2 regions of the Exiguobacterium sp. s130 genome follow, and region 1 is predicted to be linked to the other one. Evidence: riboswitches for the same ligand, from Rfam matches in the RefSeq annotation. Region 1 holds a riboswitch; the other holds the start of a gene.

Region 1 (8,146 bases):
AATCGCTTGCGCGACCAGCTCCTTGAACTTGACGTCGTTACCTTCCGAAATAAACGTGCTGACTTTAAAGCCAAGCGCTTCGCCTTCACTTCGTGCGCCATCAAGGAATTGTTTCGTATGGTCGTCCGATGCTAGGTTGCGGATGACGGCGATCTTGACGTCCGATTGAACCCCTTTTGGTACATCCTTGACGACCTTCGTCGTCGTGGCTTCTCCATTCGCACAAGCCGCTAGTAACAGTGCCGGTGCTAGGACGGCGTAAGCTAATTTTTTCATGACATATCTCCTTATCCGAGGGGTTGAAGCCCTGTTAATTGTTCAATCGTTTCTTCATTCGGTTGCGTGATGACACCAAGTTCGGTAATGATGCCCGTGATCAATGTGTGTGGTGTGACATCAAACGCCGGGTTGAAGACAGCGACGCCTTCCGGTGCTGTCGCGACACCTTGGACAGTCGTCACTTCCTGCGGATCACGTTCTTCAATTTCGATCGCGTCTCCGGAAACAAGTGAGAAATCAAACGTCGAGAGCGGTGCTGCGACGTAAAACGGAATACCGAAAGCTTGAGCGAGTAATGCTAGTTGGAACGTTCCGATCTTATTCGCCGTATCTCCGTTGCGTGTAATCCGGTCCGCCCCGACGATCATTGCATCGATCTGTTTTTCTTTCAGCGTATGGGCGACCATGTTATCTGTAATTAGCGTGACATCGATGCCGGCACGTTGTAGCTCCCATGTCGTCAGTCGTGCTCCCTGCAGTAATGGTCGCGTCTCACTCGCAAAAACAGATAATTCAATGCCGCGTTCTTTTGCGATATAGAATGGCGCAAGTGCTGTTCCATAAGCAGCGGTCGCAATCGATCCAGCATTACAGATCGTTAGGATCCGGTTGCCTGACTGGAACAATTCCAGTGCATGAATCCCGATTTGACGTGACGTCTGCGCATCCTGGTCGTATAAGGCAATCGTTCGCTGCTCGAGCCGTTCGCGGATCTCTTCTACCGACGTCCCGTCTTGAATGATTGGATTCAATTGATCAAGGACATTTCGTAAGTTAACAGCCGTCGGTCGTGTCGCGAGTAACGTCGCTGATGTCTCAAGCAAGGCTTGCTTATAGATCGACAGTTCTGCTTCAAACCGGTACGCCTCTTGAACGAGTACGAATCCGCCAAATAAACTGATAGCAGGCGCCCCTCGGACGCGCAGTTGTTTAATCGCTTCGACCGCTTGTGCAAGATCGGTAATGACTTCATAGTGTTCTTCCTGCGGTAGACGTGTCTGATCGAGAATCGTCAAGACACGATCTTCATAACGAATACTTTGAACGAATGTACTCATCGGCTAAGTTCCTCCGTTACGTCGAAGTTTCGCAAATCATCAAATGTCCGACATTCGGTCCGACGTTTGATTAACGCCGATCCTAAACGTAAAGCATGTTGTTTTCGTTCTAGTCGTTCCGTCATAGAACTAATCGTTTCTAAATCAGCGACCGGTGCGAGTCCGATCGTCCGACGAATCAGTTCGCAACCGGCAAAGCCGAGTGCATCCTGCAGAATCGTGCTCAGTACATCGTCGACGAGTCCCGATGTCCGGAATGGTTCGACGGCTTCGCGTTCCCATAAGGCACGGAACGTCGAAGCGAACGTCAGCCAGAACGTATCGATGTCGCGAATCCGGGCATCACGAAGTGCTGAATAATCCGGGTATGCTGCAAAGAATAAGTGGGCGATGAACTGTCCGACATCAAATCCGAATGGACCATAAAAGGCGAATTCTGGATCGATGACTTTCGTTTCCGTTGCCGAAGCAAAGATGCTTCCTGTATGTAGATCGCCGTGTAACAACGCATCTCCTTTCGTGATGAAAAGCGCTTCGAGTTTTGCGACTTCGCGTTTCAACTCATCGTCCGCCCATAGACGTGCCACCTCTTCTTCAAGCCCGGCTTCAATCTCGTTCGTCTCCGCGTCATGAAACGGATCCGTGAAGATTAATTTTTCCGTGATGTCGCACATGTCTGGATTGTAGTACGTTCGGGCGACACGTTTCTTTTCAACCGGACCAAGCGCAAAGTCCGATGTATGGAATAACGTCCGAGCGAGATAAGAACCGATATGTTCCGCAAGCAACGGATACTGTTCACCTGCGAGTAAACCACTTCGAACGATCGTCAGATGTGAAAGATCTTCCATGACCGTATATGCCTCTTCATGACTAGCATGAAAAACACGTGGCACGAACGGTACGGCATGCCGTGCGAATTCACGGAGTGCGGATTGCTCGATCCACGCTCGTTCGAGCGATAACGGCCAGCTCTCCCCGACGACCTTCGCATATGGTAATGCTTGTTTTAAAATCAAGCGATGTTCGCCTTCTCGAATCCGAAAGACGAGGTTGAGGTTCCCGTCGCCAATCTCTTCTGCTTCGACGGCTCCATCGCCGATCAGTCCTAATGTCCGAACACAATCAATCGCGTCCTGTTCTGTGAATGCTTTATATGTCATCTCAGTTTCCCCCTATGTGATACACGAAAAAGCGCCTCTTTTCGTCATCGAAAAGAGGCGCAGAAAAGTCACTGCGTCCTCTTATCTCTCAGACGAAACGTCTGTTGGATGTAGCACCGTGCCCAGTGGTCGGTTGCTGCGGCGTCATCGGGCCAATTCCCTCTGCCAACTCGCGATAAGAGTCGTATGTAGTTGTCGTGTGTGATATTGATTTGAATCTTACGCAATCGACTTCCTCGCTGTCAAATCGAAATCAAGCAGAAACGGATATCATTTTTAAGTCATCTATAGAAAGAGTATTTTCAAAAAAATAAATTTTCTAAAAATAGTTTGACAAGTGGCGATTCTCATGTAAAAATTGCAATTAGATTTCACAATTTCATCCAATTCTTATCAAGAGCAGACGGAGGGACAAGCCCTACGATGTCGCAGCAACCGACCTTTTGGCACGGTGCTAATTCTTGCAGCTACTAAGCTGACAGATAAGAGTCCACGTTCGAATCATTCATGGTCTCTTGTCGCTGACGAGAGACCATTTTTTTGTTGAAGGAGGAAAGACATGGCTTATATCACTGCTACTTATCAATTGACTGCCCGTGATCGACTCGAGCAGCGCGCTGAACAACTCGCGCTTGGTCTGACAGTCGGTTCTTGGACGGAACTGAATCATCTCGAACAACAACAACTTGCCTCGTTCAAAGGGGAAGTCGTACATACCGAAGAGCGCGATGGCAAAGGATATATCACGATTCGTTACCCGGAACATAACGTATCGCGCGACTTTTCTGCGATTCTGACGACCGTCTTCGGGAAACTCTCACTCGACGGTGAAATCAAATTAACGGAATTGCTACTACCCGATACATTTACGTCGGACTTTCCAGGTGCAAAGTTCGGGATCGAAGGGGTCCGTTCCTTGATCGGTGTCGAAGATCGCCCACTATTAATGAGCATCTTCAAAGGAGTCATCGGACGCGATTTATCGTTCCTTCGTGATCAACTCGAAGGACAACTCGCTGGTGGGATCGATCTCGTCAAAGACGATGAGATCCTATACGACAATCCATTGACACCAACGATTGACCGGGCACGGATCGGACGTGAGGTCATCGATGCTCACTTCCAACGGACCGGTAAACGTGCGTTATATGCGATCACACTCAGCGGTCCTGTCTTTACGCTCAAGGATCAAGCCAAGCGATTGATTGATGCTGGAGCGACTGCTTTCTTGCTGAATACCTTCACATACGGACTCGACGTCTTACGCGAACTGGCAAGTGATCCGGAAATCAACGTTCCGATTTTCAATCATCCGGCATATAGCGGTGCGTTGATCGCTAGCCCGAATCACGGAGTCGCAGCTCCTGTCTTACTCGGCACATTACCGCGCGCTGCTGGAGCAGACTTGACGCTATTCCCGTCTCCTTACGGCAATGTCGCTTTGCCAAAGGATGTCGCCCGTGGTATCGCGGTCGAAGCGACCCGTCTCGGTCAGACGAAATCAATCTTCCCGGTTGCTTCAGCCGGTATTCATCCTGGACTCGTCGCTCAACTCGTACGAGACTTCGGGATCGATTCCGTCATCAACGCCGGCGGCGGCGTACATGGTCATCCGCAAGGTGCTGCGGCTGGTGTCATTGCTTTCCGTCAGGCACTCGATGCGGCACTCGCAAATGAATCCCTATCGACGGCAGCATCGCGTCATGAAGAATTACGAATTGCCCTCGACGCTTGGGGGATCAAGTCATGACCGTACGGATTCTTTGTGACTTCGACGGGACGGTGACGACACAGGATAACATCATCGCACTCATGCAGGCATTTGCGCCAGCGAGTGACTTCGAACCGTTAAAACGCGGTGTACTCGACCGGACGTTATCGATTCAGAGTGGTGTCGGGCAAATGTTCGCACTTCTGCCGTCTGACGGAAAAACAGCCTATCTTGACTTTTTGTTGGAGCGTGCAGTCATTCGCGACGGATTTTCGGAGTTACTGCAGTACAGTCGTCGTCAAGGCATCGATTTTTCGATCGTCAGCGGTGGAATGGACTTTTTCGTCGAACCAATCTTAGCGCCATTCCTCGACCAAGAACAGATTTACTGTAACGTCGCTGATTTTAGTGGTCCATTCGTCCATATCGATTGGCCAAACGCCTGCGATACCCATTGCACGAACGGGTGCGGCTGTTGTAAAACGTCCGTTGCCCGGACACTACGTAAAGACGGTGACGTCATCATCGTCATCGGCGACTCGGTGACGGACTTCGAACTCGCAAAACAAGCGGATCGTGTCTATGCCCGTGATTATCTGATCACGTTGTGTGAAGAGAACGATATCGCCTATACACCGTTTGAGACGTTCCACGATATCGTTCATGATTTAACACGAGCGGAGGTGACAACATGACATTCATGCGACGGTATGAAGAGCTACGCGCCATCAAACAAGAGCTTGCGGCGCGCGATTGGTTCCCTGGTACGAGTGGCAATCTCGCCATCCGGACATCCGGTGTCCCGGTTGAATTCCTTGTGACGGCAAGCGGAAAAGATAAACGACAGACGACTCCTGACGACTTCGTTCATGTCGATGCGACCGGTCAATTGATCGGTGAGCAATCCGGGCGTCCTTCTGCTGAGACATTGCTCCATGTCGAAGTGTTCAACCGAACGAACGCCGGATGTTCCCTGCATGTCCATACGATTGCGAACAATGTGATTTCGGAGTTATATGGCGATCAAGGAAGTATCACCTTCTCCGGTCAAGAAATCATCAAGGCACTCGGTCACTGGGAAGAAGATGCGACGGTCACGGTGCCGATCATTCCGAATCACGCGGACATCCCGACACTCGCTGCTGCTTTTGCACCGCATGTCACAGCGGACAGCGGTGCCGTCCTGATTCGCAATCACGGAATCACGGTCTGGGCACCGACCGCCTTTGAAGCAAAGAAACACCTCGAAGCCTTCGAGTTTTTATTCAACTATACGTTGACGTTGCAATCATGCCGTCAATCTATCTATTAAAAGGAGGAATCATCTCATGGCAACAGTCTTATTCCAAGAAACAAACACACGGTATACGGATCAAACGGAAGTCGCTGACTTCCTCGCATCGCGCGGCGTTCTTTACGAACAATGGGACGTCTCAAAACTACCAGCACCTCTCGTCGAGAACTTCACACTGACGGATGCCGACAAACAAACGATTCTCGATACGTTCGCTCCAGAAATCAAAGACGTATCAGAACGTCGTGGATATCAGACAGCTGATATCATTTCACTTTCGGATACGACACCGAACCTTGACGAGTTGCTCGTCAACTTCCAGAAAGAACATCATCACACGGATGATGAAGTCCGTTTCATCGTCAGCGGTCACGGCGTCTTCGCGATCAAAGACGAAGAAGTCGGCTACTATAACATCGAACTCAATCCTGGTGATTTGATTTCTGTTCCTGTCAATACACGCCACTACTTTACGCTCCAAGAGGATCGGAAAGTCGTCGCTGTTCGAATTTTCGTCACGACGGATGGTTGGGTTCCAATTTACGAGAACGAGACATCCACGGTCTCTTAAGAACGACAAAAGCGTTGATTTCTTCTATATAAGGAGAATCGGCGCTTTTTCTTATCTCACAAACATATCACTACATCGACACGTAACAGATATAATGAGGGAAAAGCGATTGGGGAGTGAGCAACATGCATATTCGTCCTGTAACGGAACATGACTTACCCGCTGTTCTATCCATTTATAATGAAGGCATCGAAGACCGAATCGCAACGCTTGAGACGGATCGAAAAGATTTATCGTTCATGACCCAGTGGTATGCAGAGCGTACGCATCGCTACGCTGGATATGTCGCAGAAGATGAGACAGGTGTCCTCGGCTTCATTTCTCTTGATCCGTATAACCCGCGTCCTGTCTATGCGACAGTTGGTGAGATTTCCGTCTACATTACTCGAACACATCGCGGACAAGGGATCGGGACACAGTTGTTAGAAACTGCCGAACAACATGCGCGCGATCATCAGATGCATAAGCTGATCCTCTTTACCTTCCCGTTCAATAAAATCGGACAAAAGCTCTACATCCGTTCCGGATTCCGGATTGTTGGGACATTTAAGGAACAAGGTCGCTTGAACGGCGAATACGTCGACGTCATGGCGATGGAGAAACGCTTACGATAGGATTCATTGAATGCCAGACGGGGAATAGTCAATCCGAGTCATTGAGAGAGGATGAACCTAATGGATATTCAACAAATTCGTAATACAACGCTTGTCGTCACGTATGCCAATCAAGTTTTACTGATCGATCCGTTTCTCGGCGAAAAAGGCAGTTTACCTCCTTTCGGTCAAACGCCGAATGCCGTCGCCAATCCACTCGTCGACTTACCGGTCGATGTTAAGACACTGCTCGATCCTGACGCTGTCTTCGTCACGCATCTGCATGCCGATCATTTCGATGATGCTGCAAAACAATTTCTACCCAAGCATTTGCCATTCTATGCGCAGCAAGAAGAAGACGCACGGCAAATCCGAGAAGCCGGCTTCACGAACGTCTCTTCCTTCGATTCCGGTGTGACGATCGGTGATATCCAGGTCCATCGAACAGGTGGACAGCATGGTGTCGGTGAAATCGGTGAACGAATGGGACATGTCTCCGGACTCGTCCTCACGCATCCGGACGAACCGACGCTTTATATCGCAGGTGATACGATTTGGTGTGACGAGGTCGCGCATGCGATTGAACAACATACACCAGATATCATCGTCGTCAACAGTGGGGCTGCCCAGTTCCTGACGGGAGAACCGATCACGATGTCGCAGCGTGATCTCCTTGCCGTACACGAAGCAGCAGCGGAAGCAACGATCATCGTCTCGCACCTCGAGTCCGTCAATCACTGTCTCCTGCGGCGCGACATGATTGCTGACTTTTTAGCTGCTTTCCACCTCTCTGCCCATTTCCTCATTCCGGAAGATGGCGAAACGATGTCATTTTAAGAACAAATCAAAAGTCTCTTTTCGAAATTCATCGAAAAGAGACTTTTTTCATGGAATGACCAATCCTAATAATCGAGCGAAGGCGACTGCTTGTTCTTCCGTAATGACTGCGCCCGGTAAAAATCGCGGATCGATTGTGATACCAGAGAGTTCCGTCTGCCGGAGATCAAGACCTTTTAATGGTGTTTCAATCCATTGGCTATCAGTAAGCCGGACCGCTTCGAGTTTCCAATGGGTCGGTTTCACTTCGAAGAACTGTGCTTCTTTCATCGTCGTTTCACTCCAATGCTGATGACGGACAGTACTACGAATGAACTGGGCATAGTCTGCGAGTCCTTCTTCGATCGTCAGATGATCAAGCGTACAATCTTCAAACTGAACACCCGTCATCCGGCATCCGACGAAAGACACGCGGTGAAAACGGGTTTCTTGGAAGTGACATCCTGTTAAGTCACATTGCTCGAAACGAATATCTTCGAACGAACCGCGGTCAAAGGTGAGGTTCGCGAACGAGACATTTTGAAAACATACTTGATAGGCATCGATACGCTCCGTCAGTTCGACAGGCATCGACTCCTTTTCATAACGTGCTCCTTTCAGATATGGATCGTCGATTTCGACTTGATCGAACGTCTCTGCT
Region 2 (8,146 bases), on a different contig from region 1:
ATTCAACTGGCAATCAGGAAATCGATTCCAAATATGTTAGGGTGAAGGAGTAATCAATAATCAGAACGGGTAAGGAGGAGATAGTACATATGAATATTTTAGTTGTAGGTGCAGGAGCAGTCGGAGGTTATTTCGGGGGCCGTCTTGCGGAGCAAGGTGAACAGGTGACCTTTCTCGTCCGTCCGAAGCGATATGAACAATTACAAAAAACAGGTCTACAGATCACTAGTCCTCATGGCGATATCACGATCACGCCTCAGTTAGTGACACGAGACATGCGACCGGATCGTGCATTTGATGTCATCTTGCTTTCGACGAAAGCCTATCACTTAGATGATGTCTTAAAGGATCTTACGCCATTCGTTTCGAACGAGACGTATATCATTCCTTTATTGAATGGCATGCAACATATTCGTCGGTTAACAGAAGTCTTTGGAGAAGAGCGTGTACTGGGCGGTCTTTGCTTCATTGAATCGACGCTTGATGCAGAAGGACGCATTTTACAGACGAGTCCGTCACATCGACTGTTGTTTGGCTCACGAACCGGCAAACCAACAGCTCGTTTGCAGGAGATCGCAACACGTTTTGCGAAAGCGAAGGCACCGATGGCGTACTCGATGCATATCATGGATGACATGTGGCAAAAGTATCTTTTTATTTCGACATTTGCGGGTGTGACGACACTATTTCGTTCAGCGATCGGTTCGATTCGGGAAGAAGCTGTCGGGCGTCAGATGATTGTAGACGTCATGAACGAAGCGAAACAGGCGATGGAAGAACAGGGCGCGGTCTTCAATGACGATACAGAAACGGTGCTATTGAAGCAGATGGATGCGATGGAAGATACGATGAAATCGTCGATGTTGCGCGATATGGAAAAAGGTCAGCCAGTCGAAGTGGAACATTTTTTCAGCGCCTTGTTAAAACCCACTTCGACAGAACGGTTCAGAGCTTTAAAATTAGTCGAAGCAAACTTACGCATGTATCTTGGAACGATTAAATAGTTGCATTTTTCTATTTTAGAAAAATAATGGAGTGGTACAAATGTTTCGTTTTGATGACGAAAGACCTGTTTCCCCTAAGAATCGTTGACTTCCGAAATAAAGTTCATCTATTGTTAATGAGATTGAAAAAAAGTGATAATATATTTTTCCGCATTTTTTCTTGCAAGGACGAATGAAGCAGACGAGAGGGGAAGTTTATCCATTATGAAACGTATTATTATTCGTGCAGGTATGACACCATTCGAACAGTTCGATGCTCCTTATTTGATGAAACATAATTCCATTGGAGGAAACGTTGGAAATCTCATTTATCAATACAGTATCTTTCGGACGTTGATGACAGAAGGAACGACGATTACACCGGACTATTACTATTACGATGAAGAACGGGCGGACGAAATCAATGCCAACTTCGATCTCTACGTCATTCCGTTAGCGGACGCATTCCGAAAAGAATTCGTACCGACGTTGCGGAAGTACACCCGCCTTATCAAGAAATTAAAAATTCCAGTCGTCGTCATCGGTGTAGGCTTACGTGCACCGTTTGAACCAGATCTAGACGGTGGATTCCCATTCGATGAAGATGTCAAAGCATTCGTCAGCGCTGTACTTGAGCGCTCAAGCATGCTTGGTCTTCGTGGGGAAATCACGTCGAAATACTTGACGCGTCTTGGTTTTCGCGAAGGCATTGATCATCGTGTCATCGGATGTCCTTCGATGTACGCGTTTGGTCGCGACTTACATATTCGTGAAACGAACATTACGCCCGAGTCGATGATTACGGTCAACTCGTCACGTTTAGCACCACAAAATGTTCTTGATTTCATTACGCGCGGAATGGAAGAGTATCCGAATCATTACTTCATTCCCCAATGGATGAAGGAACTGAAATTGACGTATACAGGAACGCATCCGATCGCAGATTTGTCCGTGACGAACTATCCGGTGAAGATGTCGGATCCTGCTTACATGAACGATCGTGTTCGTTTCTTCTTGAACGCACAAACATGGTTCGATTTCATCGGGCAGGCAGACCTCAGTTTTGGTGCGCGCTTGCATGGAAATATCACAGCAACGCTTGCGGGTACGCCGAGTATCCTCATTCCAAAGGATGCACGAATGCGCGAACTAACGGATTATCATCAGTTGACGCATATTTGGGCGAACGACATCAAAGCGGATACACAATTATCCGACGTCGTAGCCAATGCTGATTTCCAAAGTCCGGCACGTGTTCAAGCACGTAACTTCGACAACTTCGTTGATTTCTTGAACGTGAATGATCTTGAACACATTTACCAAGAGACGAATTATCCTGAGAATGTGCCGTTTGACCGTCAAATGGCGCAAGCGGAACTACTTCCACCGGTTCAACCGATTTCTGGCGTGAGTCTCGAAGAAGCAGTCGCCCGTTTCGAACGGTTCTTCCCGGAACAAGAGAAGAAGATCGCGGATGCGCAAAAACAGGCAAAAGCGCAATTGGCCGAAAAAGATAAGAAAATCAAAGCATTGCAGAAACAGACAACGACGACTCAAAAAGATCAAGAAATTGCGGCGCTCAAAGCACAACTTGCTGCTCAAACGAAGAAAATGAAGCATCAGCAAGGAACATTGAACCGGAAAGCGGTTCGGGCAGCCTTAAAAACAGCGGATCTATTCGCAAAAAAATAAAGTGTTCTAACATTCCGGGTCATTACGATACGGAATGTTTTTTGGTAGGAGTATTCTGAATTGTATTGACAATTCAGAAAAGACTTGATAGGGTTAGGAACAATTACATACTTATCCAGAGAGGTGGAGGGACTGGCCCTATGAAACCTCAGCAACAGGTCGAAAGATACTGTGCTAATTCCTGCGGGTGTTGCACCCGATCGATAAGATTTCCGAATTGTCGACCGACGCATCCGTGAGGATGCGTTTTTTGTTTGAAATAGGGGGAACGAGGAGGAAATGGATTCATGAAAACGAGCGGAGCGTTTCGACGCAAGATGGAATCACGTCATCTGATCATGCTGTCGTTAGGAGGCGTCATTGGAACAGGATTATTTTTAAGTACAGGTTATACGTTGGAACAAGCGGGACGTGTCGGAACGATTTTGTCGTATTTAATCGGAGCCGTCGTCGTCTACTTAGTCATGTTAAGTCTTGGCGAACTCGCTGTACACATGCCGGAAACCGGATCATTCCATAAGTACGCAACGAAGTATATCGGACCCGGTACCGGTTATACGGTGGCCTGGCTCTACTGGCTGACGTGGACGGTCGCCCTTGGTTCAGAATTCACGGCAGCAGGCATTTTAATGCAACGTTGGTTCCCGTCGATTCCAGTCTTTGTGTTCAGTGCATTATTCGCTGCGATGATCCTTGGTATCAACGTCTTGAAGGTCCGCGTATTTGCTGAAGTCGAGTTTTGGTTCTCCGCCATTAAGGTCGTAACGATCATTGCTTTCATTTTACTTGGTGCGGGAGCGATCGTTGGCTTCATCCCATTACAAGATGGTAGCCCGGCACCATTCTTTTCTTCCTTAACGGAAGGAGGATTGTTTCCAAATGGGGCATTTGCGATCTTCATGACGATGCTTGCCGTGAACTTTGCTTACTCAGGAACGGAATTGATCGGCGTCGCAGCGGGTGAAGCGGTCGATCCGAAGCGGACGATTCCGCTTGCGATCCGAACAACGATTTTGCGACTCGTCCTCTTTTTCGTCGGTACGATCATCGTATTAGCCGTCTTATTGCCAACGGAAGGGAAGGGTGTGCTCGAAAGTCCATTCGTTGCGGTGTTTGAACGAATCGGGATTCCGTATGCGGCAGACGTGATGAACTTCGTCATTCTGACAGCGATCTTATCGGCAGCGAACTCTGGGCTTTACGCTGCCTCCCGGATGCTTTGGTCGCTTGCGAACGAACGCATGATTCCGCGCTTCTTCGCCCAGGTGACACCAAGTGGGGTTCCACTTCGAGCTGTATTGTTCAGCATGCTTGGCGGAGGACTTGCTTTGCTTTCTAGCATCTATGCAGCAGGAAGTGTCTATATCGCGCTCGTCTCGATTTCCGGTCTTGCTGTCGTCGTCGTCTGGATGAGTATCAGCGTTGCGCAGTATCGCTTCCGGAAACAATTCCTCCGCGAAGGGCATATGGTCGACGAATTGGTCTATCGTACACCACTCTTTCCATTGATACCGATCGCCGCTTTCGTCGTCTGTTTGATTTCCCTGATTGGTATCGGATTTGATCCGACGCAACGAGTCGCCTTGTATTGCGGTATCCCATTCATCGTGATCTGTTATGTCGTTCATGCGTTCACGAATTCTTCTCAGAAACGGAGTGTTGAAGATGTCCCGAATCAAAAATCCAGTTGATCAACGATTACAGGAAGTTCCTTTCCTAATTTTAGATGGTGCGCTTGCGACTGAACTCGAACAAAAGGGATTCGACCTGAACGATCCACTCTGGTCAGCACGCCTCTTAATCGAAGCACCGGAACAGATTGAGCGTGTCCATCACGATTACTTTGAAGTGGGCGCCGATGTTGCGATCACCTCAAGCTATCAAGCAAATATCGAAGGATTCAAGCAACGTCACATCACGACCGAGGAAGCACAAGCGTTAATTCGACAAACGGTTACCTTAGCGCAAGATGCACGGACGCGTAGCGGAAAGAGTGCCGCATTGATCGCGGGTTCAGTTGGTCCTTATGGTGCCTACTTAGCAGATGGTTCTGAGTATCGCGGTCATTATGGTGTGTCAGCAGATGTGCTAGAAGCCTTCCACAGACCGCGCATCGAAGCATTGATTGAAGCGGGGGCTGATCTGCTGGCATTCGAGACGATTCCGTCGCTTGAGGAAGCTGTCGTGTTGTTCGGGATTCTCGAAGCGTTCCCGGAAGTATCTGCTTGGCTGACGTTCTCGCTTCAAGATGCGACGCACATCAGTGAAGGAACGGCACTTGCGACGTGCATCGAGACGATCGGACAGCATCCGCAACTTGCAGCAATCGGCGCAAATTGTTTTCCAGCATCCTACGCGACCGACTTCATCCGTCACATCAAGACGTTGACGAGTGTTCCAATCATCGTCTATCCGAACTCCGGTGAGGTCTATGATCCGGTCGCAAAAACATGGTCAGGTACGAATAATCAGTGTACGTCGTTCCAAGCCATCGCAAAGACATGGTATGAAGCTGGAGCACGATTGATTGGCGGTTGTTGTAGAACTTCACCGGAACATATCGCGCAAATTCGTTCGGTTTGCCAGGTTTCTCATACGTGATGAATGATGACGAAAAAACGGACACGAAATCAATCGATTTCGCGTCCGTTTTTTTTATGGTGTAATTCCATTACCGTTCGCGCAAGGCGCGATTGAATTGTTGCAATAGGCGTCCGAAATCTTCTGCATCATCCGCTGGCCAGTCTGTCAGTAGACGTTCGATGCTTGCGAGACGTGCGGTTCGGTAGATGGTGAGTTCTTGTTGTCCTTTATCTGTAATATGATAGAAAAAGGCTCGCCCATCTGTCGGATCTTTTACTTTTTCAACGAGTTGCTTCTGATCGAGTGCCGCTGCTTGGCGACTGACGGTCGAGACATCGAGCTGAAGTTCACGGGCAAGTGTTTTAACACCGACGTTGCCGGAATCCGCTAATTGTCGCAGTAAGAGATAAGAAGCACGGTCCAAATTACGATTGTCTGCCGTCGCCGTCGTTAAGCGCCGGATCAGGATCGCTAACTCGAGTTCAATGGTTTCGAGTGATTGTTGAGACATCGGGTATCTCCCCTTTCAAAAAAGTCTCTCTGTCCCTCATGATTACCCAATGTGGATAAGCTGTCAATGCGAAAAGCAGGAGGCTTGACAGAGTTGTAGTTGTATTATACAATTATTTTTGTTCTTTTAATTGTATCATACAACTTTAGTAGATGAGAAACGAACGACAAAGGAGAATTCAGATGAAAGCTTATGAGTCGATGAAACAAGAGGTCATCACGGTAAACGATACAGATCTGATTCGTACGGTCATCGAACGATTCATTCAATCTGGTATTAGCGGCGTACCTGTCATCAATGCCGAGCAAGAGGTCGTCGGTTATATCAGTGACGGAGATATCATGCGAGCGATCGGAAAACACAAGGACATCATCGTCGATACATTCTTATATGTAGATGTCATCAAAGGAGACGAAGAAGATTATGAAGATCGAATTCGTCATATCTTGAATCGACCTGTCATGGAACTTGCACGCCGGAAAGTCGTAACAGCGGACGCTGACACAGAAATGGAAGAGATTGCAGCGACACTCGGCGCAAAACGGATCAAAAAGCTTCCAATCCTCAAGGCAGGACGTCTTGTTGGGATCATTAGTCGAGGTGACGTCATCCGCCATTCGTTTAAACAGTTCATGTAACACATCCAATAGAAAGAAGGGACACTATGGCACTTGCTGAAAAAACAACGACGCTTGAGCCGGAAACGGTATTAGCGGAAAGCAAACATGGATTATTCCATCAACCGGTTGCTGTTTGGGCAGTCTTTTTCGCCAGTATCACAGCATTCATGGGAATGGGGCTCGTCAATCCTGTCTTACCGACGATTGCTGAAAATTTAGAAGCGTCCAAAAGTGAAGTAACGCTCTTATTTACAAGTTATAACGCCGTCATGGCATTCGCGATGTTAATTACAGGCGCGATCTCATCACGGATTGGTCAAAAAGGAACATTGATGCTCGGGATTGCAGTCATCGCAACTGTTGCTGGTTTTGCTTCACAAGCAGACAGCATTTGGACGCTCGTCGCGTTACGCGGTGGATGGGGACTTGGGAACGCCTTATTCGTCGCAACAGCACTTGCTGCGATTGTTTCGCTGTCATCAGGCGGAACAGCAAAAGCGATTATTTTATATGAAGCAGCCGTTGGTCTTGGGATTTCGATCGGACCGCTATTAGGCGGAACGCTCGGTTCGATCACATGGCGCGCCCCATTCATGGGTGTTGCGACGATCATGATCATCGCGTTTCTTGTCTTACTTTTCTTGATGCCAAAACAAGCAGCATCTGTTGCACCGAAACAGAAGTTATCATTAAAAGCACCGTTCCAAGCGATGAAACATCGTTCATTACTGACACTCGGAATCGTTGCAGCGCTTTATAACGTTGGTTTCTTTACGATCATGGCTTATGCACCATTCGTCATGAAACTACCAGCGAAAGGACTCGGATTCGTCTTCCTCGGTTGGGGGATGTTGCTTGCGATCACATCAGTCTTAACGGCTCCGAAACTGAAACAATGGTTCGGAACGATCAAAGCGATGATCATGATGTTGATCACATTCGCGATCTTGCTTCTGTTGATGGGGATCTTCACGGAAACTCCAGCCGTCGTCATCGTCTGTGTCATCTTGGCGGGAGCTGTGCTTGGGAATAACAACACGCTCATCACGACAGCTGTCATGGATGCAGCACCTGTCGAACGTTCAACAGCATCTGCGGCATACAGTTTCCTACGTTTTCTCGGGGCAGCCATCGCGCCATTCATGGCCGGTAAATTGGCTGAAATCTTCAACGCAAATCTACCGTTTTATGTCGGAAGTGGCTTCGTCCTCTTATCCGTCATCATCATCGGGGTCAATCTCAAACACATTCGCCATATCGATCGGACGGAAGGCGGACATTAATTCGATAACAAGACAGCCGAAGCGCATTCGCTTCGGCTGTTTTTGATTGAAATCAAGAGGGGTACATGGTTTTTAACGTGCGGATCGAGTGCTCGATCATTTCACGAAGTATGCCTAAGTCGATGTCAGTCAGTCGTTTGACGTAGATGCAGGACTTACCGCGTCGATACGTACCGAGACTGGCAAGCAGTCGTTCTGAGACTGCGTCTTCACCAAGCGCGAGATAAAGGACGAGGTTCGTCTTCCGCGGAGAAAAGCCGACATAAAAGCTGTCGCCCTCGCGGCCGGAGGCGTAGCGATAATGGTAGGAACCAAAACCAATCAAGGATGAACCCCAAAGGACGGCTTCATATCCCATGACATCTTCGAAGAACTGACGTAGTGTGATACCATCTGCTTGACGTTGCGGCGGTTCGACTTGTGCCAGAAAGGCATCAACGGACTGTTCGGTAGGACCTGTCTTTGGCGTATCAG

What was found. A riboswitch is a leader RNA that binds a small molecule or an ion and turns the genes downstream of it on or off. The one in region 1 is predicted to bind S-adenosylmethionine.
Positions count from the first base shown of each region.
Region 2: linked by a shared signal. The riboswitch ahead of HZS85_RS13975 (amino acid permease) and the one ahead of mtnK (S-methyl-5-thioribose kinase) in region 1 are both predicted to bind S-adenosylmethionine.

Region 1 covers NZ_JACSNI010000004.1:26,355-34,500, forward strand. The annotation lists gene HZS85_RS11145 (sugar ABC transporter substrate-binding protein) at 1-276, opposite strand, end outside; gene mtnA (S-methyl-5-thioribose-1-phosphate isomerase) at 288-1,337, opposite strand; gene mtnK (S-methyl-5-thioribose kinase) at 1,334-2,500, opposite strand; SAM riboswitch class I at 2,579-2,682, opposite strand; SAM riboswitch class I at 2,888-2,989, shown strand; gene HZS85_RS11160 (2,3-diketo-5-methylthiopentyl-1-phosphate enolase) at 3,060-4,250, shown strand; gene HZS85_RS11165 (2-hydroxy-3-keto-5-methylthiopentenyl-1-phosphate phosphatase) at 4,247-4,906, shown strand; gene HZS85_RS11170 (methylthioribulose 1-phosphate dehydratase) at 4,903-5,523, shown strand; gene HZS85_RS11175 (1,2-dihydroxy-3-keto-5-methylthiopentene dioxygenase) at 5,540-6,076, shown strand; gene HZS85_RS11180 (arsinothricin resistance N-acetyltransferase ArsN1 family A) at 6,202-6,690, shown strand; gene HZS85_RS11185 (MBL fold metallo-hydrolase) at 6,751-7,506, shown strand; gene HZS85_RS11190 (pentapeptide repeat-containing protein) at 7,555-8,146, opposite strand, start outside.
Region 2 covers NZ_JACSNI010000006.1:65,026-73,171, forward strand. The annotation lists gene HZS85_RS13965 (ketopantoate reductase family protein) at 90-1,004, shown strand; gene HZS85_RS13970 (polysaccharide pyruvyl transferase family protein) at 1,209-2,675, shown strand; SAM riboswitch class I at 2,784-2,885, shown strand; gene HZS85_RS13975 (amino acid permease) at 2,963-4,366, shown strand; gene mmuM (homocysteine S-methyltransferase) at 4,341-5,276, shown strand; gene HZS85_RS13985 (MarR family winged helix-turn-helix transcriptional regulator) at 5,347-5,769, opposite strand; gene HZS85_RS13990 (CBS domain-containing protein) at 5,952-6,407, shown strand; gene HZS85_RS13995 (MFS transporter) at 6,434-7,672, shown strand; gene HZS85_RS14000 (DUF1801 domain-containing protein) at 7,725-8,146, opposite strand, start outside.